2 regions of the Serratia sp. YWN4 genome follow, and region 2 is predicted to be linked to the other one. Evidence: riboswitches for the same ligand, from Rfam matches in the RefSeq annotation. Region 2 holds a riboswitch; the other holds the start of a gene.
The links. Region 2 has a riboswitch for thiamine pyrophosphate ahead of thiC (phosphomethylpyrimidine synthase ThiC). Riboswitches for the same ligand answer to the same signal wherever they lie in the genome.
Positions count from the first base shown of each region.

Region 1: another riboswitch for thiamine pyrophosphate. It lies ahead of thiB (thiamine ABC transporter substrate binding subunit); the one in region 2 lies ahead of thiC (phosphomethylpyrimidine synthase ThiC).

Region 1 is NZ_CM147696.1:4,606,396-4,618,470, reverse strand. It holds gene thiQ (thiamine ABC transporter ATP-binding protein ThiQ) at 1-300, opposite strand, end outside; gene thiP (thiamine/thiamine pyrophosphate ABC transporter permease ThiP) at 287-1,900, opposite strand; gene thiB (thiamine ABC transporter substrate binding subunit) at 1,876-2,862, opposite strand; TPP riboswitch at 2,920-3,032, opposite strand; gene sgrR (HTH-type transcriptional regulator SgrR) at 3,070-4,731, opposite strand; gene ACX9GT_RS21325 (sugar efflux transporter) at 4,942-6,129, shown strand; gene ACX9GT_RS21320 (DASS family sodium-coupled anion symporter) at 6,273-7,745, shown strand; gene leuD (3-isopropylmalate dehydratase small subunit) at 7,797-8,399, opposite strand; gene leuC (3-isopropylmalate dehydratase large subunit) at 8,411-9,811, opposite strand; gene leuB (3-isopropylmalate dehydrogenase) at 9,815-10,906, opposite strand; gene leuA (2-isopropylmalate synthase) at 10,909-12,075, opposite strand, start outside.
Region 2 is NZ_CM147696.1:5,125,255-5,137,329, forward strand. It holds gene hemE (uroporphyrinogen decarboxylase) at 1-566, opposite strand, end outside; gene nudC (NAD(+) diphosphatase) at 609-1,376, opposite strand; gene rsd (sigma D regulator) at 1,476-1,991, shown strand; TPP riboswitch at 2,108-2,231, shown strand; gene thiC (phosphomethylpyrimidine synthase ThiC) at 2,346-4,289, shown strand; gene thiE (thiamine phosphate synthase) at 4,282-4,920, shown strand; gene ACX9GT_RS23615 (HesA/MoeB/ThiF family protein) at 4,925-5,674, shown strand; gene thiS (sulfur carrier protein ThiS) at 5,671-5,871, shown strand; gene ACX9GT_RS23625 (thiazole synthase) at 5,873-6,652, shown strand; gene thiH (2-iminoacetate synthase ThiH) at 6,652-7,785, shown strand; gene shiA (shikimate transporter) at 7,998-9,353, opposite strand; gene rpoC (DNA-directed RNA polymerase subunit beta') at 9,461-12,075, opposite strand, start outside.

The DNA.
Region 1 (12,075 bases), 520 kb from region 2:
CAGGCCAGGATCCAGCCCCAGCCCGATGTTTTGCGCCACCGTCAGGTGGGCAAACAGGTTGTTCTCCTGAAACAGCATAGAAACCGGGCGCTTGGCCGGCGGCGTGGCGGTGTGGTCGCTGCCGTTCAACAGAAGTTTGCCACTGGCCGCCGGTAAAAAACCGGCGATCAGGCTAAGCAGGGTGCTTTTACCGGCACCGCTTGGCCCCAACACCGCGACGTGCTCGCCCGGTTGAATGCGCAGGTCAAAACGCATCGGCAGGTGTTCATACAGATAGGTCAGTTTTTCAAGCGTCAACATTGGTATGGCGGCCCGGTAAGCGTTCAATCAGGGTAAACAGCAGGAAACACAGTAACAGCAGCAGCGCAGCGGTCACGGCCCCGTCGTTGCTGCGGTAGGAACCAATCTGCTGATACAGGTAAAAAGGCAGCGTGCGGAACTGTTCGTTGCCGAACAGGGCAACCACGCCGAAATCACCAATCGACAGCACGCAGGCAAATGCCAGCGCCTGTGCCAGCGGGCGTTGTAGCGCTTTCAGCTCAATCCAGCGCACGCGCTGCCAGCCGTGGATATCCAGCGACAAGCAAAGAGGGTTATAGCGTTCGGCCAGATCGCGCATCGGGTTCTCCAGCACTTTCAGTGCGTAAGGCACCGCCATCAGCGCGTTGGTGAGGATCACCAGCGCGTAGGGAGATTGCGGTAACCCGATGGTATCGCTCAGCAGCAGGAAGAAGCCGGTTGCCAGCACAATGCCCGGCATCGCCAGGATCAGCATGCCGCTCAGCTCCAGCATTTGGCCCTGTGCGGGCCGTTGCCGCAGTTTCAGCTCGCGGCTGCTCCACAGCAGCATCATGGTCAGCACCACGCACAGCAGACCGGCACCGAGTGCGATCCGCAACGAAGTGAACAGCGCCTGCCACAGTAACGGCTGTTGCAGCACGGTGATCAGGTGGTGATTGGCTCCGTCGATAATGACTGCCAGCAGCGGTGGTAACAGCAATAACAGGGCAGCGCTGATCAGCAGCGTATCGCCGATGCGCCGCCCGCGGCTGTCTTCCGGGTTACGCCAGGCTTGAGCATGGGTATGGCCGACCGGCAGCGCCTGGTTCAAGCGTTGGCTGATCACCACCAACCCAAGGCAGCAGGTCAGTTGGATCAGCGCCAGCAGCGCGGCGCGGCTGAGATCGTAGTCGTAACTCAATGCCTGATAGATCGCCAACTCAATGGTGGTGGCCTGTGGCCCGCCGCCCAGCGACAGCACGGTGGCAAAACTGGCGAAGCACAGCATAAAGATCAACGCACCGCTGGGCAGGATCTGGCGGCGCAGTGCGGGCCATTCCACAAAGCGGAACTGCTGCCAGCCGTTCATCCCCAGTTGTGCCGCCAGTTGGCGTTGTTCGGTGGGGATATTTTCCAACGCCTGCAACAGTAAACGGCTGGCCAGCGGCAGATTAAAGAACAGATGGGCCAGCAGGATGCCTTGCAGGCCGTAGGGTGAGAAACTGTAATTGATCCCCAGCCAGCCGCACACAACCGCCAGCCAGCCTTGCTTGCCGTACACGCTCAGAATACCGAAAACCGCCACCAGCACCGGCAAGACCAGCGTCATGGCACACAGGCGCAGCAGCAGGTTGCGGCCAGGGAAGCGCCGCCGATAAAGCGCGCGGGCCAGCGGGATGGCGGGCAGTACCGAGATCAGGGCCGACAGCAGCGCCTGCCAGAAGGTAAAACGCACCACATGCCACAGATAGCGGTCTTGCCATAAGCTACGCCAGTCGCTGCCGGGGGCGTGCCGCCATAAGGAGCCCATCGCCAGCAGAGCGATCAGCCCGATCAGGCCAGCGGCCAGCAGCCCCGGCCATAACCAGCGCGGGATCAGTGGCTGACGGCGGTTTGCCATGCACGAACCCAGTCACCACGTTGCTTTGCCACCTCTTCAGCACTGAATTGCAATGCGGTTTGCGGCACGGTCATCTGCTCAAAACCTGCTGGCAGCGTGGTTTTAATCACCGGGTACATCCAGTTACCGGTCGGGATGGTGTTCTGGAAAGCGGGCGTAACCATAAACTGCATAAAGCGCTCTGCCAGCTCCGGGTTTTTGCTGGCCTGTAGTTTAGCGGCCACTTCGACTTGCAGGTAATGGCCTTCGCTGAAGTTGGCGGTCGCGTAGCTGTCTTTTTTCTCTTCAATCAGATGGTAAGCCGGGGAAGTGGTGTAGCTCAGCACCAGATCGCCTTCGCCTTTCAGGAACAGGCCATAGGCTTCGCTCCAGCCTTTAGTGACGGTGACGGTTTTTTTCGCCAGCTGTTGCCAGGCTTCTGATGCTTTGTCGCCATACACTTTCTGCACCCACAGCAGCAGGCCAAGCCCCGGCGTGCTGGTGCGCGGATCCTGATAAATGATCTTCCAGGGCTGATCGCTGCTCACCAGTTCTTGCAGGCTTTTTGGCGGGTTTTTCAGTTTGTCTTTGTTGTAAACAAAGGCGAAGTAGCCGTAATCGTAAGGGATGAAGGTGTTGTCCTGCCAGCCACCCGGCACGGTGAGCTTGCCGGTATCAATCTGGCTCGCGGCGAACAGGCCGGTTTGCTTTGCCGCTTGCAGCAGGTTGTTGTCCAACCCTAGCACGATATCGGCAGCGCTGTTGTTGCCCTCCATCCGCACGCGGTTGAGCAGTGAAACGCCGTCTTCTAACGCCACGAATTTCAATTCGCAGTCGCAGTCGGCCTCAAAGGCTTTTTTAATTGCCGGGCCAGGGCCCCAGTCGGCAGCAAAAGAATCGTAGGTGTAAACCGTCAGCGTAGGTTTAGCCAGCACGGGCGTGGCAGCCAGCAGCAGTAGGTAAGGCAGGTATTTTTTAACCACTTTGCACTCCTGAGATTTAAGGGGCAAAGGGCTCTGAGGGCGTGAATCAGTGAAATTTAACGCGCCATGCTCAAATCCCTCCGCCGGTATTGACCGGATCAGGTTCGACGGGTGTACTCTCAGCGGAAAAACATACTGCACTGGTGTTTTCCGCACCCCGTTGAGACGGCGCTATTGTAGAGACTAAGTGGCAGCGGTGAAAGAGACTTATGTTTCCGGCGGGGCGAACCAGGCCGATTTAAAGTCGAACCACCCGAGGGTATTCATCCGCACCCCGCGCATAGTGCGTTGGCCGTGCAGTTGCAACCAGTGATGGAACAGCGGGTGCAACTGGTGGCTGCTGACCAAACGCTGGCAGAACTCCGCCAGCGGCAAGCGGTTATCGCGCCACAGAGCCGCATCGTCGGCGATATCTGCGCTTAAACAGTGCTGGATTAACGGTGTTTCATACAGCGTGGCAAATAGGGAAAACTCCAGCGGCAGCGTGAAGTTGGCGCTGCCAAGCCATAAATCGCTGTTCGCACTACCTTTATGCCAGTCATCGTAGTTGATGATTTGCACGTTGAGCTTGATTCCATGTTGCACCAGTAAGGCGGTGATGGCCTGCTGGATGGCGTGGAATTCCGAGTGCTCGCTGTAGAAAGTTAACGTTAGTTCGGTTAGCCCCGCAGGCTTGGGTTGTTGCCGCAACGCGCGGTTATGTAACCAGCGTGGCAGAATGCCGTAGGCCGGTGCCCAATAACGTTGATATACCGATCCTGCGTGGCTCAACAGGGCGATCGGGTTGATCAGTTCACTCAGCCAACTGCGGATTTCAGGGTTGGCCGCCAGCGTGGATCGCTGGTCAAACAGCAGGAAATAACAGCCTTCTTCAAGGCGGCTTTCCAACTCATTTTTACCCGTTTCATCCCCCTGCAACTGCACGCCTGAATGCACCAGTTCTTCGGTGACTTCTGGCAGCACCCAGATGTTGACTTCATCAATCAGCGCGCGATAGCCAAAGTAATCATCGAAGGCATGGATCTTCATCTGGCTGCGATGATTGTGTACCACGCTGTAAGGCCCGGTGCCGATAGGATGGCGGGCGAAATCCGGCAGGCTCTGCCATTCGCGTGGCAGGATCATCGCATGCACGCTGCCCATCAGCCAGGGCAGCCAATAGTCCGGGCTGTGCAGGTGGACGTCGATCACATAAGGCGTGGGAGAAGTGACTTTATCGATATGGGAAAACAGGGGCTGCGGGATCAGCCGATTCAGAGAATGGATCACGTCTTCCATCTCCAGCTCGCGGCCATGATGGAAGCGAATCGCCGGGCGCAGATAAAAGCGCCAGTGCAAAGGCGTTACGGCCTGCCAGTGATGTGAAAGATCGGATTCGATTTCCCCGTTTGCCTCATTTATGCGCGTCAGACCGTTGAAAATTTGCCGCGCCAGATGGGTTTCTGAGCGGCGTAGTGCCGAGCCGGGCAGCAGGTTGTAAAGCTGGCGATAGTAGAGCACCCGCAGGATATGTTTACCCTGACGAAAGCTGCGCCCCAGTTGGGAAAGCAGCATCTGGCGCACGGCATTTTTGTCGCCCACCAGTTGCACCAACTGATCGATTTTATCCTGCTCCAGCAACTCTTCAGCGCGCTGCTGCTGAAGTGCCAGGCCGGTGTAATGGAAGCTGAGCTGTGAACGCTTGCCACGCCCGGCTTCGGCCTGCCAGGTGAGCCAGCCTTGCTGCTGCATCGCACCTAACAAGGATCGCACATGACGGCGTGAGCAACTGAGCACCTCGGCCAGCTCTTGCAACGTGGTTTCGGTGGGTTGACCATGGCAGCGTTGCCACAGGCGGATAAACTGTTGTTGCAAGCGCGAGGTAGACATAAAAGAGGAACTCTCCGGTATCAATCCGTCAATTTATCTTTCCCTATATTACGCCGATAATTTACCCCTGATAAAAAAATGTTTCTGAGTAATGGTGCTTTTCACCAGCCAGTGGGGTAACCCACTGGTATTTTTATCTGCAACGTCACTTTCTTCTGTAATTTTCCTTCTGTAGCATAAGCCTCTTTGTTTCTGGTCAGGGACGCAGGTATGAATGTTAAACGCTGGTTGCCACGCCGTTTCAATCCCGTTTTTGCCGCTTTTCTGATCATTGCCTTTCTTTCCGGCATCGCTGGCGCGTTGCAGGCTCCCACGCTGAGTTTATTTCTTACCACCGAGGTAAAGGTCCGCCCGCTCTGGGTCGGGCTGTTTTATACCCTGAATGCGATCGCTGGGATCACTGTCAGTTTCCTGCTGGCGAAACGTTCAGATACCCGCGGCGATAGGCGCAAGCTGATCCTGCTGTGCTGCCTGATGGCGGTGGGTAACAGCCTGCTGTTTGCCTTCAATCGCGATTATCTGACGCTGATTACCGCCGGGGTGCTGCTGGCAGCAGTAGCCAATACGGCGATGCCGCAGATTTTTGCGCTGGCGCGTGAATATGCCGACAGTTCGGCACGTGAAGTGGTGATGTTCAGTTCGCTGATGCGTGCCCAGCTTTCATTGGCCTGGGTGATTGGCCCGCCGCTATCGTTCATGCTGGCGCTGAATTACGGTTTTACCCTGATGTTCCTGAGCGCGGCGGCGATTTTTGTTATCTGCGCATTGCTGGTGTGGCTGATACTGCCTTCGGTACCTCGCGCGCAGGTTGAAATCAGCGTGGATTCACCACCCATCGCGCCGATTAGCGCCTGGCGCGATCCTGATGTTCGCTTGTTATTCCTGGCCTCGATGCTGATGTGGACCTGCAATACCATGTACATTATTGATATGCCGCTGTATATCACTGCCGATCTCGGCCTGCCGGAGCGGCTGGCGGGGTTGCTGATGGGCACGGCGGCGGGGCTGGAAATCCCGGCCATGCTGCTGGCGGGTTATTACGTCAAACGTTTTGGCAAACGCAACATGATGCTGATTGCGGTCGCGGCGGGCGTGCTGTTCTATGCCGGGTTGGTGTTGTTCAAATTCAAGGCCGCGCTGATGGTGTTGCAGCTCTTCAATGCGATCTTTATCGGCATTATTGCCGGGATCGGTATGCTGTATTTTCAGGATCTGATGCCGGGGCGGCCGGGAGCGGCAACCACCATGTTTACCAACAGTATTTCTACCGGGGTGATCCTGGCGGGCATATTGCAAGGCGCGCTGGTGGAGAATTTTGGCCACTACGCGGTTTACTGGTTGATCACCCTGTTGGCGATGCTGGCGCTATGGATGTGCGCCAGAGTGCGCGAAGTGTGAAGCTGAACAGTGGCTTACTTGATGCATATCATTGAGAAAATCGCACCATACTCCCTAAGATAGACACTATCAGAGCGTGAACCTCGCGCTCTTGTCCATCTTGTTGTTGAGATGCCGATCCCGTTGATAACATTGGGTATGTTATGGATAAACTAACTCCGCTAAAGCCCGTTCCTTCTCTGGTTGCCATCATTGTTGCTCTGATTATCTGGTTTGTCATTCCGGTGCCTGAAGGGGTTTCCCCCAATGCCTGGCACTTGCTGGCGCTGTTTATTGGGACCATCGTGGCCATTATCGGCAAGGCGATGCCGATTGGCGCGGTTTCTATCATTGCCATTGCGCTGGTGGCACTGACCGGCGTGACTAACCCTGGTAAACCGGCGGCCGCATTGGATGATGCACTCAGTGGCTTCTCCAACCAGCTTATCTGGCTGATCGGCTTTGCGATCATGATCTCCCTCAGCCTGAATAAAACCGGTTTGGGTGCGCGTATTGGCTACTACTTTATCTCGCTGTTTGGCAAAAAGACGCTGGGGATCGCCTATGCGCTAACCATGGCCGAAACGGTGCTGGCACCGGTGACGCCAAGCAATACCGCCCGTGGTGGTGGGATCATTCACCCGATCATGAAGTCGATCGCCGACAGTTTTGGCTCTAAACCTGAACTGAATACCTCCGGCACCATTGGCCGCTATCTGGCGTTGGTGAACTACAATATCAACCCGATCACTTCGGCGATGTTTATCACCGCAACCGCGCCTAACCCGTTGGTGGTTAACCTGATCGCCAAAGGGGCTGGTTCTGAATTTGAACTGACCTGGTCGATGTGGGCGATCGCCGCGTTGGTACCGGCAATCTGTTCGCTGATCGTGATGCCGCTGGTAGTCTATCTACTGTATCCGCCGGAAATTAAAAGCACCCCGGATGCGCCGCGTTTTGCGCAGGAAAAGCTACAGGCGCTCGGTGTAATCACATTGGCAGAGAAAATCACGCTGGGCGTGTTTGCCCTGTTGCTGGTGCTGTGGGCCGGGGTTCCCGCCATGATTTTTGGCCCGGTGCTGGCGGTGAATCCAACCACCGCAGCGGTTATCGGTTTGGCAATCTTACTGATGACCGGCGTGCTGAGTTGGGATGACGTGCTGAAACACAAAGGAGCCTGGGATACGGTGGTATGGTTTGCCGCACTGGTGATGATGGCAACCTTCCTCGGCAAACTCGGGCTGATCGGTTGGCTGTCGAAAACCGTCGGAACGGGTATTGATAGTATGGGGATGAGCTGGGTCGGCGGGACGATCTTGCTGACGCTGATCTACCTGTACTCGCACTATTTCTTTGCCAGCACCACGGCGCACGTTACTGCCATGTTCGCCGCCTTCTTTGCCGCCGGTATCGCTTTAGGCGCGCCGCCTGCGCTGCTTGGCCTGATTCTGGCGTTCTCTTCATCGCTGATGATGTCCTTAACCCACTATGCGACCGGTACCGCGCCGATTATCTTTGGTTCCGGCTATGCCACGCTGGGGGAATGGTGGAAAACCGGCTTTGTGATGAGCGTGGTCAACCTGCTGATCTGGATGGTGGTTGGCGGGCTATGGTGGAAGTGGTTGGGTTATTGGTAATAAAGAAAAGGGGACGAGCGATCGTCCCCTCTGATTTAGTTTCGATAACGCTTAGTTCAGAAACGCCGGTTGTTCGGCCTCATAGCGCGAGATATCCGCTGCGTGTTGCAGCGTCAGGCCGATGCTGTCCAAACCGTTAATCATGCAGTGGCGGCGGAAGCTGTCGATCTCAAACGGATAGCTTTTGCCCCCGGCATTCACCGTCTGGTTTTCCAGATCTACCACAAACTCGATCCCTTTGTGCTCTGCCACCAGCTTGAACAGCGTGTCAACATCCTGCTCGCTCAGAGTGACCGGCAGTAACTGGTTGTTGAACGAGTTGCCGTAGAAAATATCGGCAAAGCTCGGTGCAATCACCACTTTAAAACCGTAATCAGTCAGTGCCCAAGGCGCGTGTTCGCGGGAAGAGCCGCAACCAAAGTTTTCGCGCGCTAACAGGATGCTGGCCCCTTGGTAACGCGGTTGGTTCAGGATGAACTCTGGGTTAGGCTGCTGACCGGCGTCGTCCAGAAAACGCCAGTCGTTGAACAGGTGCTGGCCGAAACCGGTACGGGTCACTTTTTGCAGAAACTGCTTCGGGATAATGGCGTCGGTATCGACGTTGGCCGCATCCAGAGGCACCACTAAACCGGTATGTTGAGTAAATTTAGCCACGGTGGTGCTCCTTAATGCAGTTCACGGACATCGGCAAAATGGCCAGTCACGGCAGCGGCAGCCGCCATCGCCGGGCTGACCAGATGGGTACGCCCACCACGGCCCTGACGCCCTTCGAAGTTACGGTTGCTGGTGGACGCGCAGCGCTCGCCGGGGTTCAAGCGATCGTTATTCATCGCCAGACACATAGAGCAGCCTGGCAAGCGCCATTCAAAACCGGCTTCGATAAAGATCTGATCCAGCCCTTCGGCTTCTGCCTGAGCTTTCACCGGGCCGGAGCCTGGGACCACAATCGCTTGCACGCCGTTAGCGACTTTACGCCCTTTGGCAATTGCTGCCGCCGCGCGCAGATCTTCGATGCGTGAGTTGGTGCAGGAACCGATAAACACTTTATCGATCGCCACCTCGGTCAGTTTGATACCGGGTTTCAGATCCATATAGGCCAGCGCTTTTTCGGCAGAAGCACGCTCAACCGGATCGCTGAAGGATTCCGGTGCCGGGATCGCCTGATTGACGGCGATAACCTGGCCGGGGTTGGTGCCCCAGGTGACCTGTGGCGCAATCTCTTCGGCGCGCAGGGTGACGACGGTATCGAACTTGGCATCGGCATCGGATTTCAGCGTGCGCCAGTAGGTAACCGCCTGTTCCCAATTAGCACCGGTCGGTGCAAACTGACGGCCCTTCAGATAATCGAAGGTGGTGTCGTCTGGTGCCACCAGGCCCGCTTTGGCACCCATTTCAATCGCCATATTGCACAGCGTCATGCGGCCTTCCATGCTCAACGCTTCGATCGCTTTACCGCAGAACTCCACGACGTGGCCGGTACCGCCCGCACTGCCGGTTTTACCAATAATGGCCAGCACGATGTCTTTGGCGGTGATGCCTTCTGCGGCCTCGCCGGTCACTTCAATCTTCATGGTCTTGGCGCGGCCCTGTTTCAGGGTTTGCGTTGCCAGCACATGTTCAACTTCCGACGTGCCGATACCGAAGGCCAGTGAGCCAAACGCGCCGTGGGTGGCGGTATGGGAGTCGCCGCAGACGATGGTCATGCCCGGCAGCGTCATGCCCTGCTCAGGGCCGATAACGTGCACGATGCCCTGGAACGGATGATTCAGGTCATACAGCGAGACACCGAACTCCGCACAGTTTTTGATCAACTCCTGCATCTGGATGCGCGCCATTTCGCCGCTGGCGTTGATGTCTTTGGTCTGGGTGGAAACGTTGTGATCCATGGTGGCAAAGGTTTTGCCCGGCTGGCGCACTTTACGCCCCATCGCGCGCAGGCCATCAAACGCCTGCGGAGAAGTGACTTCATGCACCAGGTGGCGATCGATGTACAACAGCGGCGTTTCGTTCGGTGCTTCATGCACCACGTGGGCATCGTACAGTTTCTGATATAAAGTCTTGGCCATGATTTATGCCCCCTGAGCCACGAAGCGGGCAATGATGTCGCCCATCTCACTGGTGCCGATCGCTTTGCCGTCACCGGCCAGATCGGCAGTGCGGTAACCCTGTTCCAGCGCCTGATTGATGGCGTGCTCAATGGCGTCTGCGGCTTCATCGGCACCCAGGCTGTAACGCAACAGCAGGGCTGCGGACAGAATTTGTGCGATTGGGTTGGCAATGTTTTTGCCTGCGATGTCCGGTGCGGAGCCACCCGCGGGTTCAAACAGACCGAAGCCTTGCTCGTTCAGGCTGGCGGAAGGCAGCATACCCATGGAACCGGTGATCATCGCGCATTCATCAGACAGGATATCGCCGAACAGGTTGGAGCACAGCAGCACGTCGAACTGGGACGGATCCTTGATCAACTGCATGGTGGCGTTATCGATATACATGTGCGACAGCGATACGTCTGGGTAATCTTTAGCGACCTGAGTCACCACTTCACGCCACAGGATCGAACTTTGCAGCACGTTGGCTTTATCGATGGAGGTGACTTTGTTGCGGCGCTTGCGGGCTGATTCAAAGGCGATACGCGCAATACGTTCGATCTCAAAGCGGTGATACACTTCGGTATCGAAAGCACGCTCATGCATGCCTTGGCCTTCACGGCCCTTCGGTTGCCCGAAGTAGATGCCGCCGGTCAGTTCACGTACGCACAGAATATCGAAGCCGCGGGCTGAGATGTCGGCCCGCAGCGGGCAGAAATCTTCCAGCCCCTGATACAGACGCGCCGGACGCAGGTTGCTGAACAGCTTGAAGTGTTTACGCAGCGGCAGCAGCGCACCGCGTTCAGGCTGCTCTGCCGGTGGCAGGTTTTCCCACTTGGGGCCACCGACCGAACCGAACAGAATGGCATCGGCCTGTTCACAGCCTGCCAGGGTGGCCGCTGGCAGCGGGCTGCCGTGGCGATCGATGGCAATGCCACCGACGTCATATTCTGATTGGGTGATGCGGATACCAAAACGCTGGCGCACTGCATCCAGCACTTTGTGGGCTTGGGCCATCACTTCCGGGCCGATTCCGTCTCCGGGCAAGACGGCAATGTGGTAAGTCTTCGTCATGTTCACACCGTTTCCTGATTATTTTGTTGTTTGGTTTGCTGCAAGCGCTGCTTTTCTTTTTCTACCTGCTGTGAGCGCCAGATATTATTTAATACGTGAATCATTGCCTTGGCGGAAGATTCGACGATGTCGGTAGCCAAGCCTACGCCATGGAAACGGCGGCCTTGGTAAGACACGACGATATCAACCTGGCCGAGAGCGTCACGGCCCTGGCCTTTGGCGGTCAACTGGTACTTCACCAGTTCGATAGGGTATTCGGTGATGCGGTTAATCGCTTGATACACCGCGTCCACCGGGCCGTTACCGGTCGCCGCTTCGGCTTTTTCTTCATCGCCGCAGATCAGTTTGACCGAGGCGGTAGCCATAATACTGCTGCCAGACTGTACGCTGAAGTAGCCCAGGCTGAAATGTTCGGGTTCTTCCTGCTGTTTGTTGATAAAGGCCAGCGCTTCCAGATCGTAATCGAACACTTGGCCTTTCTTGTCGGCCAGTTTCAGGAAGGCAGCGTACAGCACGTCCAGATTGTAATCCTGCTCCTTATAGCCCATCTCTTCCATACGGTGTTTCACCGCCGCACGGCCGGAACGTGAGGTCAGATTCAACTGCACGTCTTTCAGACCGATGGTCTGCGGGGTCATGATTTCGTAGTTTTCGCGATTTTTCAGCACACCGTCCTGATGGATACCGGAGGAGTGGGCGAAGGCGTTGGAACCGACGATGGCCTTGTTGGCAGGAATTGGCATGTTGCACAGTTGGCTGACCAACTGGCTGGTGCGGTAAATTTCCTGATGATTAATATTGGTATGCACATTCATGATGTCCTGGCGAACTTTGATCGCCATGATCACTTCTTCCAGTGAACAGTTACCGGCACGCTCGCCGATACCGTTCAAGGTGCCTTCTACCTGGCGAGCACCGGCCTGTACTGCGGCGATCGAGTTACCGACAGCCATGCCCAGATCGTCGTGACAGTGAACGGAAATAATCGCCTTATCAATGTTAGGTACGCGATCATACAAAGTGGTGATAATGCCGCCAAACTGGTTGGGGGTGGTGTAACCGACCGTATCGGGAATGTTGATGGTGGTGGCACCGGCGTTGATGGCGGCTTCCACCACGCGACACAGGTTGTCAATCGGTGTACGGCCAGCATCTTCACAGGAGAATTC
Region 2 (12,075 bases):
ACGCTGTCTGCCAACTTATCCAGCAGCAGATGCAGCGTTTGCGGCTCGGCGTACATCATCTTCTTGAGCTTGGTAAACGCCTTGCTGCTGCCACCTTCCACCATGTAGGTCGCCAACGTCCAGGGGCTGCCGGAGAAACCGATCAGCGGTACAGCGCCTTTTAGCTCACGACGAATGGTGCGCACCGCATTCATGACGTAACCCAGTTCATCTTCTGGATCAAACGCTGGCAGCTTGTCTACGTCGGCACGGCAGGTAATCGGGGATGAAAAACGTGGCCCTTCACCGGCTTCGAAATAGAGCCCCAGGCCCATGGCATCGGGAATGGTGAGAATGTCGGAGAACAGAATGGCGGCGTCCAGCGCATAACGGCGCAGCGGCTGTAAAGTGACTTCGCAGGCCAGCTCCGCATTTTTGCACAGCGACATAAAATCACCGGCCTGAGCGCGAGTGGCCTTGTACTCCGGCAAATAACGACCGGCCTGACGCATCATCCACACAGGGGTCACATCTACCGGTTGGCGCAGCAAGGCACGCAGGTAACGATCGTTCTTCAACTCATTCATTTATCAGGCTCCCGTCATCATCTGGCGCCATTGTACATGATTCTATTCTGCCCGACACAACGCCACGGTATCCTCGATCAACCGGCGCGCCACGGTGCCCGGTGGCGGTAGCAACGGCAATTGGTCATAGCGATACCAGCCAGCGTTGAGCAACTCTTTTGGATCGTGACGCAGTTCACCGCTCTGATAATCCGCCATAAAGGCCATCATCAGCGAATGGGGGAACGGCCAGGGTTGAGATGTCACATAACGCAGGTTGGTGATGGCAATGTTGCTTTCTTCCATCACCTCACGTGCCACGGCCTGCTCCAGCGTTTCCCCCACCTCCACAAACCCGGCCAGCACGGTATGGATGCCGCCACGGTGGCGCACGTGCTGTGCCAGCAGGATCTCATCATTACGGCGGATGGCGACGATCACGCACGGCGCAATTTGCGGGTAATAGCGTTCACGACAGTGATTACACAAGCAGGCGCTTTCGGTGCGGCTGAGCACCATTTCATGGCCGCAATAGCCACAAAACTTATGTGAACGATAAAAGTCGGCAAGCTGCACGCCGCGCCCGGCAAGCTGGAACAGACCGCGATCGAGATCGAGCAATTGCCGTACCGATCCCATCTCTTTTGGCATCGGCTGGCATACCAGCCATACCGGTACTCCTTCCCATTCACCAATCTGGCGAGCCTGTAGGCCCAACAGTGAATATGACGCCGCTGAACCCAACGGCAACTCACCGTTCGGCAGCCAAATTTTGCTTTCATGGCTGACGATCCACCAGCCATTTTCGTTACCCGTTAATGCAAGTTCCATATGTTGTTGCACAACCTCTGCTTCACTGGCAATCTAGGAGTTGTTCCTTGTTACATTTTAATAACTTACTGTTTCTTTCTATTACTCACGGAGTCAAACATGCTCAATCAGTTAGAAAGCCTGACTCAACGCGTTGGTGGCAGTAATGAATTAGTTGATCAATGGCTACAAGCGCGTAAGCAATTACTGGTCGCCTATTGCACCTTGGTAGGCATCAAACCGAACAAAGAAAAGCATACGCCGCTGAATGAAAAAGCGCTGGAGAACTTTTGCCAGAATCTGGTGGATTATCTCTCTGACGGGCATTTTCACATCTATGGCAAAATTATCAAGCAGGTGGAAGGCTCAGCCAGCCCCAAAATGGCGCTGACCACCAAGTTCTACCCGAAGTTACAGGCCAATACCGAAACCATTATGGCGTTCCACGATCGCTATACCGAAGTGGATATCGATCAGGACGTTTGTCTGGAGTTTCATCAGGCACTGTCGGATATTGGCGAGGCGCTGGCATCACGCTTTGCCCTGGAGGATCAGTTGATTCAACTGGCTGCGGAAACTTGGCAACAGGCGCAACCAGGGGCTTCAAACTCCGATACGCTGGAAAACCGCGCCTAATCCCACCAATATATTCTGGCCCACGGACGGGCTGAGTCACCCCGCACTACCCACAACACCACAGCATGAAAGATCACAGGTAGGCTTGTAGTTTTTATTCACCCTCCTATACTGGACGCTTCTTGTCGGAGTGCCTAGCGCTGATTTATTTATCAAATTAGCCAGGCTGAGACCGTTAATTCGGGATCCGCGGAACCTGATCGGGTTAAGACCCGCGAAGGGAACAAGAGTAATCTATCGCCGAACACAGCTTTTCCGATCCAGGATCTCGCTGCTTTCTTGGCCAGCATCATTACTCCCTCCGAGCTCCAGACAAGCAATTTTCCAAACATCACCCACTGATAGGAATTTGCTATGTCTACTATGAAAAAACCCCGTGCCCGCAAACAACAGCGCGACGAAGCGCAGCAATTTATCGATGCCTTACAGGGCGTGACTTTCCCCAATTCACAGCGTATCTATCTGCAAGGTTCACGCAGCGACATCCGTGTTCCAATGCGTGAAATCCAGCTTAGCCCGACGCTTACCGGCGGCAACAAAGATAACCCGCAGTATGAACCGAATGAGGCGATCCCGGTGTATGACACCGCTGGCCCTTACGGCGATCCGCACGCCACGCTGGATGTCCATCGTGGCCTGGAAAAACTGCGGGCAGGCTGGATTGAGGAACGGGCTGATACCGCAACTTTGAACGGCGTCAGTTCCGGCTTTACCCAACAGCGCCTGGCGGACGAAGGGCTGGATCACCTGCGTTTCGAACACTTACCGTTGCCACGCAAAGCCCTGTCCGGCAAATGTGTCACCCAGTTGCACTATGCTCGCGCCGGTATCGTTACGCCAGAGATGGAGTTCATCGCCATCCGCGAGAACATGGGCCGTGAACGCATTCGTGGCGAGGTGTTACGCCAGCAGCACCCAGGTCAGAACTGGGGCGCCAATCTGCCGGAAAACATCACGCCGGAATTTGTGCGCCAGGAAGTGGCCGCTGGCCGCGCCATCATCCCTGCCAACATCAACCACCCGGAATCCGAGCCGATGATCATTGGCCGTAATTTCCTGGTGAAAGTGAATGCCAATATTGGCAATTCGGCGGTCACTTCGTCGATCGAAGAAGAAGTCGAAAAGCTAGTGTGGTCCACCCGCTGGGGCGCGGATACCGTGATGGATCTCTCCACCGGCCGCTACATCCACGAAACCCGTGAATGGATCCTGCGTAACAGCCCGGTGCCGATTGGCACGGTGCCGATCTATCAGGCACTGGAAAAAGTGAACGGCGTGGCGGAAAACCTGACCTGGGAAATGTTCCGCGATACCCTGCTGGAGCAGGCAGAACAGGGCGTGGACTACTTCACCATCCACGCGGGTGTGTTGCTGCGCTATGTGCCGATGACCGCCAAACGCCTGACCGGTATCGTGTCACGCGGGGGGTCGATCATGGCGAAATGGTGTCTGTCACACCATCAGGAAAACTTCCTCTATCAGCACTTCCGCGAAATCTGCGAAATCTGCGCCGCCTACGACGTCGCCCTGTCGCTCGGCGATGGTCTGCGTCCAGGTTCAATTCAGGATGCCAACGACGAAGCGCAATTTGCCGAACTGCACACGCTGGGTGAACTGACCAAAATCGCCTGGGAATATGATGTACAGGTGATGATCGAAGGCCCAGGCCACGTACCAATGCAGATGATCCGCCGCAACATGACCGAAGAGTTGGAACATTGCCACGAAGCACCGTTCTATACCCTTGGCCCATTGACCACCGACATTGCGCCGGGCTACGACCATTTCACCTCGGGGATCGGTGCCGCGATGATCGGCTGGTTCGGCTGCGCGATGCTGTGCTACGTCACGCCGAAAGAGCACCTTGGCCTGCCGAATAAAGAAGATGTGAAGCAAGGGCTGATCACCTACAAGATTGCGGCCCACGCCGCCGATCTGGCAAAAGGCCATCCGGGGGCGCAGATCCGTGATAACGCCATGTCCAAGGCGCGCTTCGAATTCCGCTGGGAAGATCAGTTCAATCTGGCGCTGGATCCGGCCACGGCCCGCGCTTATCACGACGAAACCTTGCCGCAGGAGTCCGGCAAAATCGCCCACTTCTGTTCCATGTGCGGGCCGAAGTTCTGCTCGATGAAAATCTCGCAGGAGGTACGCGATTACGCCGCAGTGCTTGAGGCCGCCAAACCGGTCGAAGTTCAGCTTTCCGGCATGGAGAAAATGTCCGCCGAATTCCGCTCACGCGGCAGCGAGCTGTACCACAGCGCATCTAACCTACAGGAAGAGGTGAACAATGACTGACATCACCACGCCCTTTCCTGCCACCCCGCACAAACTGGGGCTGTACCCGGTGGTCGACAACGTTGAATGGATTGCCCGCCTGCTGGATGCAGGCGTAACCACCATTCAGTTGCGCATCAAAGATCTGCCGGACGAACAGGTTGAAACCGACGTTGCCGCCGCTATTGCGCTTGGCAAGCAATACCGTGCACGGTTGTTTATCAACGACTACTGGCGCTTGGCGATTAAACACGGTGCCTATGGCGTTCATCTCGGGCAGGAAGATCTGGAGACTGCCGATCTGGCTGCCATTCATCGGGCCGGATTGCGCCTGGGGGTATCAACCCATGACGACGCCGAGATCGCCCGGGCCATCGCGGTAAAACCTTCCTACATTGCGCTGGGGCATATCTTCCCCACCCAAACCAAAGAGATGCCTTCCGCACCGCAAGGGTTGGTGGAGCTGAAGCGCCACGTCACTGGATTACAAGATTACCCGACGGTGGCGATCGGCGGGATCAGCTTCGATCGCGTGCCCGCCGTACTTGAGTGCGGCGTGGGCAGCGTGGCGGTGGTCAGCGCCATCACTCAGGCAACGGATTGGCGCACAGCCACGGCGCAACTGCTGAAGCTGGTTGAAGGCAAGGAGTAATGCGATGCTCAACGATCAGGAATTTCTGCGTTACAGCCGCCAGTTGCTGCTGGAAGAATTCGGCCCTGAAGGCCAGGAAAAGCTGAAGCAATCCACGGTGCTGATAGTCGGTCTAGGGGGTTTAGGCTCCCCGGCGGCACTGTATCTGGCCGCCGCTGGCGTTGGCACACTGTTGCTAGCGGATGATGACCAGTTGCATATCTCCAATCTACAGCGGCAAATCTTATACCGAACATCTGATATATCACAGAATAAAGCTAACTTGGCTAAGTATCATTTGCAGGCATTAAACCCACAACTGAGAGCCATCGCCATAGACCTTCGCTTGCAAGAAAAACTGCTCACTGAAGCAGTCTTAACCGCCAACCTGGTACTGGATTGCAGTGACAATATGGCAACTCGCCACGCGGTAAACAGTGCCTGTGTGGCGGCGAACAAGCCCTTGATCAGCGGCAGCGCGGTGGGCTTCAGCGGCCAGTTGCTGGTGATCGAACCACCGTATGCCCAAGGTTGCTATGCCTGTCTCTACCCTGAGCAAGCCGAACCGCAGCGTAACTGCCGGACGGCAGGCGTGCTTGGCCCGGTGGTGGGGGTGATCGGCACGCTCCAGGCGCTGGAGGCGATCAAAATGCTGGCCGGAATGGCTTCCCCCCTCAGCGGCAAGCTGCGTTTGTTCGACGGCAAACAGCAGAGCTGGAGCACCTTGCAACTCAGCCAAGCCAGCAATTGCCCAGTTTGCCGAGGTGCCGCATGAAGATCACGCTGAATGACCAGCCGTTGGAGTTGGCGCAAGCCTTAAGCGTCACCGCCCTGCTCGAACAACTGGATCGCCACCAGCCGGGCACTGCACTGGCGATTAATCAAACCATCATTCCACGCGCCGACTGGGCAAGCCGCCAGGTGCAGGACGGTGATGATATCCTGCTTTTTCAAGCGATTGCCGGAGGCTGATATGCTGCAAATCGCCGATACCACGTTTACTTCACGCCTGTTTACCGGCACTGGCAAGTTCGCCACCCCGGCCTTAATGCTGGCAGCGTTGCAAGCCTCCGGTTCCCAGTTGGTCACCATGGCAATGAAACGCGTCGACTTGCGCGGCGGTAACGATGCCATTCTGGCGCCGCTGCAACAGTTAGGTGTCAAGCTGCTGCCGAATACCTCCGGCGCTAAAACCGCCGCCGAAGCGGTGTTTGCCGCCAGATTGGCACGCGAAGCGCTCGGTACTCACTGGGTAAAACTGGAAATCCACCCGGATGTAAAATACCTGCTGCCAGATCCGATCGAAACCTTAAAAGCCGCAGAAATTCTGGTTAAAGAAGGCTTCGTCGTGTTGCCCTACTGCGGTGCCGATCCGGTGCTATGCAAGCGGCTGGAAGAGGCCGGATGTGCGGCGGTAATGCCGCTCGGTGCGCCAATTGGTTCTAATCGTGGCCTGCTGACCCGTGATTTCCTTGAGATCATCATCGAACAAGCCAAAGTGCCGGTGGTAGTCGATGCCGGTATCGGCGCCCCAAGCCAGGCGCTGGAAGCCATGGAATTAGGTGCCGATGCGGTGCTGGTCAATACCGCCATCGCCGTGGCTCAGGATCCGGTGCAAATGGCACAGGCATTCCGGCTGGCGCTGGAAGCCGGTGAGTTGGCACGCCGCGCCGGATTGGGCCATCGCCAGCGGATTGCCGTTGCATCCAGCCCGCTGACCGCATTTCTCAGCCAATCAGAGGAGATACGCTGATGAGTGATGATTTCAGTAGCCGCTGGCAACAGCTGGATTGGGATGACATCCAACTGCGTATCAACAGCAAAACCGCGCGCGATGTCGAACAGGCACTTAATGCACAGAAGCTGACGCGCGATGACTTTATGGCGCTGATTTCCCCCGCTGCTGCGCCTTATCTGGAACCGCTGGCGCAGCGCGCACAGCAACTAACCCGTCAGCGTTTCGGTAACGTGGTGAGCTTTTACGTGCCGTTATATCTCTCTAACCTGTGCGCCAACGATTGTACTTACTGCGGTTTCTCTATGAGCAACCGCATCAAACGTAAAACGCTGGATAGTGACGAGATCGAACGGGAATGTGCGGCGATCAAGGCGTTGGGTTTTGAGCACCTGCTGCTGGTGACCGGTGAACATCAGAACAAAGTGGGTATGGCCTATTTCCGCCAACATCTGCCGCAGATCCGCCGCCATTTCAGTTCGTTGATGATGGAGGTTCAGCCACTGGCTGAAGAAGAGTACGCCGAATTGAAAACCCTGGGGCTGGATGGGGTGATGGTTTATCAGGAAACCTATCATGCTGCCACTTACCAACGGCATCATCTGCGTGGGCATAAACAGGATTTTCATTGGCGGCTGGCGACGCCGGATCGCTTGGGCTGTGCCGGGATCGACAAGATCGGCCTTGGCGCGTTAATCGGGCTTTCCAGCAGTTGGCGCACCGACTGTTACATATTGGCGGAACATCTGTTCTATTTGCAGCAAACCTACTGGCAGAGCCGTTACTCGATCTCGTTCCCCCGTTTGCGGCCCTGCGCAGGAGGTATTGAACCCGCTTCGGTGATGAGTGAGCCGCAACTGGTCCAGCTCATCTGCGCCTTCCGCTTGTTTGCCCCTGACGTTGAGCTGTCATTATCAACCCGCGAATCACCGTACTTCCGCGATCATATGATCCCATTGGCAATCAACAGCGTCAGCGCAGGTTCAAAAACCCAGCCGGGCGGTTACGCCGATGACACGCCAGCAGAGCTGGAGCAGTTTGAACCGCACGATGGCCGGACACCGCAGCAGGTCGCTCTTGCTATTAGCGCCGCGGGATTACAGCCGGTGTGGAAAGATTGGGATGATTATCTGGGGCGTGCTGCGCAATAACCTGCAACAGTTACAGCGGCGATCCAATAGCGCTGGAGGCAATGCGCAAAGCTAAAAAGCCGGGCTGGTGCTGAAAATCGGCACCGTTATAGTGACTGCGTTGGTTATCAAACCCGAAGCCAACCAAGGCTATCTTCCCCTCTTGAGAGCCTTGCCCTACCAAACCCCGGAGCGCGCGGATGTTCCCCGCGCGCCTCCGGTTTCTGATTTTATCAATCCGTGGCCTGAGGCTTCATGCTCGCCCCTACAATGGCCGACAGCAGGCAACCTATTGCCAGATAAGCGGCGACCAAATGCCAAGAACCATCCATAAACTCCACCAACAAGACGGCGATAAAAGGCGTGAAACCACCACCGACGACGCTGGCGACCTGATAGCCAACCCCAGCACCGCTGTAACGGTAAGCGGTGCCAAACAGCTCGGTAAACATCGGCTGCTGCACGCTGACCAGCATGTCGTGCGCCACATTCCCGAGCATGATGGCAAACAAGATAATCATTAGGGTATTACGGCTCTCTAGTGCCATGAAAAACGGTACTGCGCTGGCGCAACCAATTAACGCGCCTGTCACGTAGATCCGGCGTCGGCCAAAGCGATCGGCCAAATAGGCAAAACAGGGAATAGAGACGCAGCTCACCGCTCCAACCAGTAAGCCAATGTTGAGAAACATGTCGCGCGCCAGGCCAAGGTGGGTGGTGGAGTAATTCAGCGCAAAGGCCGTCACGATGTACATCGTGAGCAACTCGCCCAATCGCAAGGCGATAATCAGTAAGAATGCCTTAGGGTTTTGACGCAATGCCTCTAAAATCGGGAACTTGCGTATTTTGTCGGCTCTGTCTTGCAGCGTTTTGTTTGCTTCAAACTCCAGTGATTCATCCATGCCGTTACGCACCCACCAGGCAATCGCGACCAGCACTAAGCTGAATAAGAACGGCAAACGCCAGCCCCAACTGACAAACTCATCATTGGTGGTAAATTGGTTAACAATGGAAACCGAGCCGGTCGCCAGTAACAGCCCGACGCCGAAGCCAATTTGTACGCCGCTGCTGTAAAAAGCTTTTTTCTTTTTCGGCGCACTCTCAACCGCCAACAGGGCAGCCCCACCCCATTCGCCGCCGACGGCAAACCCCTGAACAGCGCGGAGCACTACCAGCATGACCGGGGCCCACCAGCCAACCGCAGCAAAAGAGGGTAACAGGCCAATCAGCGCTGTCGCGATCCCCATCATCCAGACGGTAATCATCAGCATGCGTTTGCGGCCCAACTTGTCACCAAAGTGCCCAAACACGATCCCACCTAGCGGGCGGAACAGGAAACCGACGCCAAAGGTACCAAAAGCGGCCAGCGTTCCCATTGTTGGGCTGACCTGTGGGAAGAACTCGGTGTTAAATACCAGAGCGGCAACTATTCCGTACAGTAAAAAATCGTACCAGTCGACCACCGCACCAACAAAACTGCCCCACGCTGCGCGGCGCGCGCGGCTTTTAGAAGGGCTGTTTAACTGGATTTGCGGAGTGACTACGCCGTTCACAGAGGTATTGTTACTCACTGATGTTGAGGTATCCATGCCTATTCCGTTGTTTTAACTTTACAGGCACTGTACAACAAAAAGCCCCGGCTGTGATAGCCAGGGCTTTAGAACGTGCAGTTAATCAAACATCAGGTCAAGGCGACTTACTCGTCGTTGTTGCCACCCAGGTTACCTGCGTTCAGCAACTCGGCCAGGTTAGCCGTCGCTTCTGCCGCGCTCACTACAGGAACCACTGGCGCTTCGCCCTGTGCTTTACGGCGCATGCGATCCTGGTGATAAGCGTAACCGGTACCAGCAGGGATCAGACGGCCCACGATCACGTTCTCTTTCAGGCCACGCAGTTCATCACGCTTACCGGCAACTGCCGCTTCGGTGAGAACACGCGTCGTTTCCTGGAACGATGCGGCAGAGATGAAGGACTCGGTCGCCAAGGAAGCCTTGGTGATACCCAGCAGATCGCGCGAGAAGGTGGCTTCGATCTTGCCTTCAGCAGCAAGCTTACGGTTAGCAATCTTGACGCGTGAAACTTCAGCCTGCTCGCCTTCCAGGAACTCAGTGCCACCTGCGCTGACGATGGTGCCTTTACGCAGCATCTGACGAACGATAACTTCGATGTGTTTATCGTTAATCTTAACGCCTTGCAGACGGTAAACTTCCTGCACTTCGTTGGTAATGTAGCGGGTAACCGCATGCACACCACGCAAGCGCAGAATGTCGTGCGGAGACTCTGGGCCGTCGGAAACAACGTCACCACGTTCCACAATTTCACCTTCGAACACGTTGAGCTGACGCCATTTCGGAATCATCTCTTCGTAAGCATCGCTGCCGTCCAGTGGCGAGATCACCAGGCGACGTTTGCCTTTGGTCTCTTTACCGAACGAGATAATCCCGCTGATTTCAGCCAGGATTGCCGGCTCTTTCGGACGACGTGCTTCGAACAGATCCGCAACGCGTGGCAGACCACCGGTGATGTCCTTGGTACCGCCGGATTCCTGAGGAATACGCGCCAGGGTATCACCCGCACCGATCTGAATGCCGTCTTCCAGCTGCACAATCGCTTTACCTGGCAGGAAGTATTGAGCAGGCATATCAGTACCAGGGATCAATACGTCGTTGCCTTTGGCATCAACGATTTTCAGTGCCGGGCGCAGGTCTTTACCGCTACCGGTACGCTCTGCGCTGTCCAGTACCACCAGAGAAGACAAACCGGTCAGTTCGTCGGTCTGGCGGGTAATGGTCTGGCCGTCAACCATATCGGCGAAGCGAATGAAACCGCCCACCTCGGTAACGACCGGCATGGTGTGCGGATCCCAGTTAGCCACGGTTTCGCCGCCGTTAACTTCTGCACCATCACCTTTGCCCATTACAGAACCGTAAGGCACTTTGTAGCTTTCTTTGGTACGACCGAATTCGTCGATCAGCTTCAGTTCGGTGTTACGAGAGGTGATCACCAGCTTGCCTGCGGCGTTCATAACGAACTTCACATTGCTCAGCTTCAGCGTACCCTTGTTCTTCACCTGAATGCTGGATTCAGCAGCCGCACGCGAAGCCGCACCACCGATGTGGAACGTACGCATCGTCAGCTGTGTACCTGGTTCACCGATAGACTGGGCCGCGATAACGCCGATGGCTTCGCCTTTGTTGATGATGTGACCACGTGCCAGGTCGCGACCATAGCAGTTAGCACACACACCAAAGTCGGTTTCACAACTTACTACGGAACGAACCTTAACGCTGTCGACAGAGTTTTCTTCCAACAGGTCACAGGTCTTCTCGTTCAGCAGGGTGTTACGTGGCACCAGGATGTCCGCCGTACCCGGCTTGATGACATCTTCAGCGGTCACACGACCCAGAACGCGCTCACGCAGTGGCTCTTTAACGTCACCACCTTCGATAACCGGAGTCATCATGATGCCATTATGAGTACCACAGTCGTCTTCGGTCACTACCAGATCCTGCGCCACGTCAACCAGACGACGGGTCAGATAACCGGAGTTTGCCGTTTTCAGTGCGGTATCCGCCAAGCCTTTACGCGCACCGTGCGTGGAGATGAAGTACTGGAGTACGTTCAAGCCTTCACGGAAGTTCGCGGTGATTGGCGTTTCGATGATTGAGCCGTCTGGCTTGGCCATCAGGCCACGCATACCGGCCAACTGACGAATCTGAGCAGCAGAACCACGAGCACCGGAGTCGGCCATCATAAAGATGCTGTTGAAGGAAACTTGTTGTTCCACCACGCCGTCACGGTTAACCACGTCTTCAACCGACAGGTTTTCCATCATCGCTTTAGCAACACGTTCGTTCGCCGCAGCCCAGATATCGATCACTTTGTTGTAGCGTTCGCCCGCGGTAACCAGACCAGACTGGAACTGCTCCTGGATCTCGGCAACTTCGGTTTCCGCTTCTTCGATGATCTCCGCTTTTTTAGCCGGGATAACCATGTCATCGATGCCTACGGAAGCACCTGAACGGGCAGCGTAAGCAAAACCGGTGTACATGATCTGGTCAGCAAAGATAACGGTCGGCTTCAGGCCCAGGATGCGGTAACAGGTGTTCAGCATCTTGGAGATCGCTTTCTTGCCCAGAGGCTGGTTAACGATCGAGTACGGCAGACCTTTCGGTACGATCATCCACAGGATGGCACGACCAATGGTGGTATCAACGATAGTGGTCTGATGAACCGATTCGCCTTCGGTATTTCTGATCTCTTCTATGATACGCACTTTAACGCGTGCGTGCAGAGAGGCCAGACCGGCGC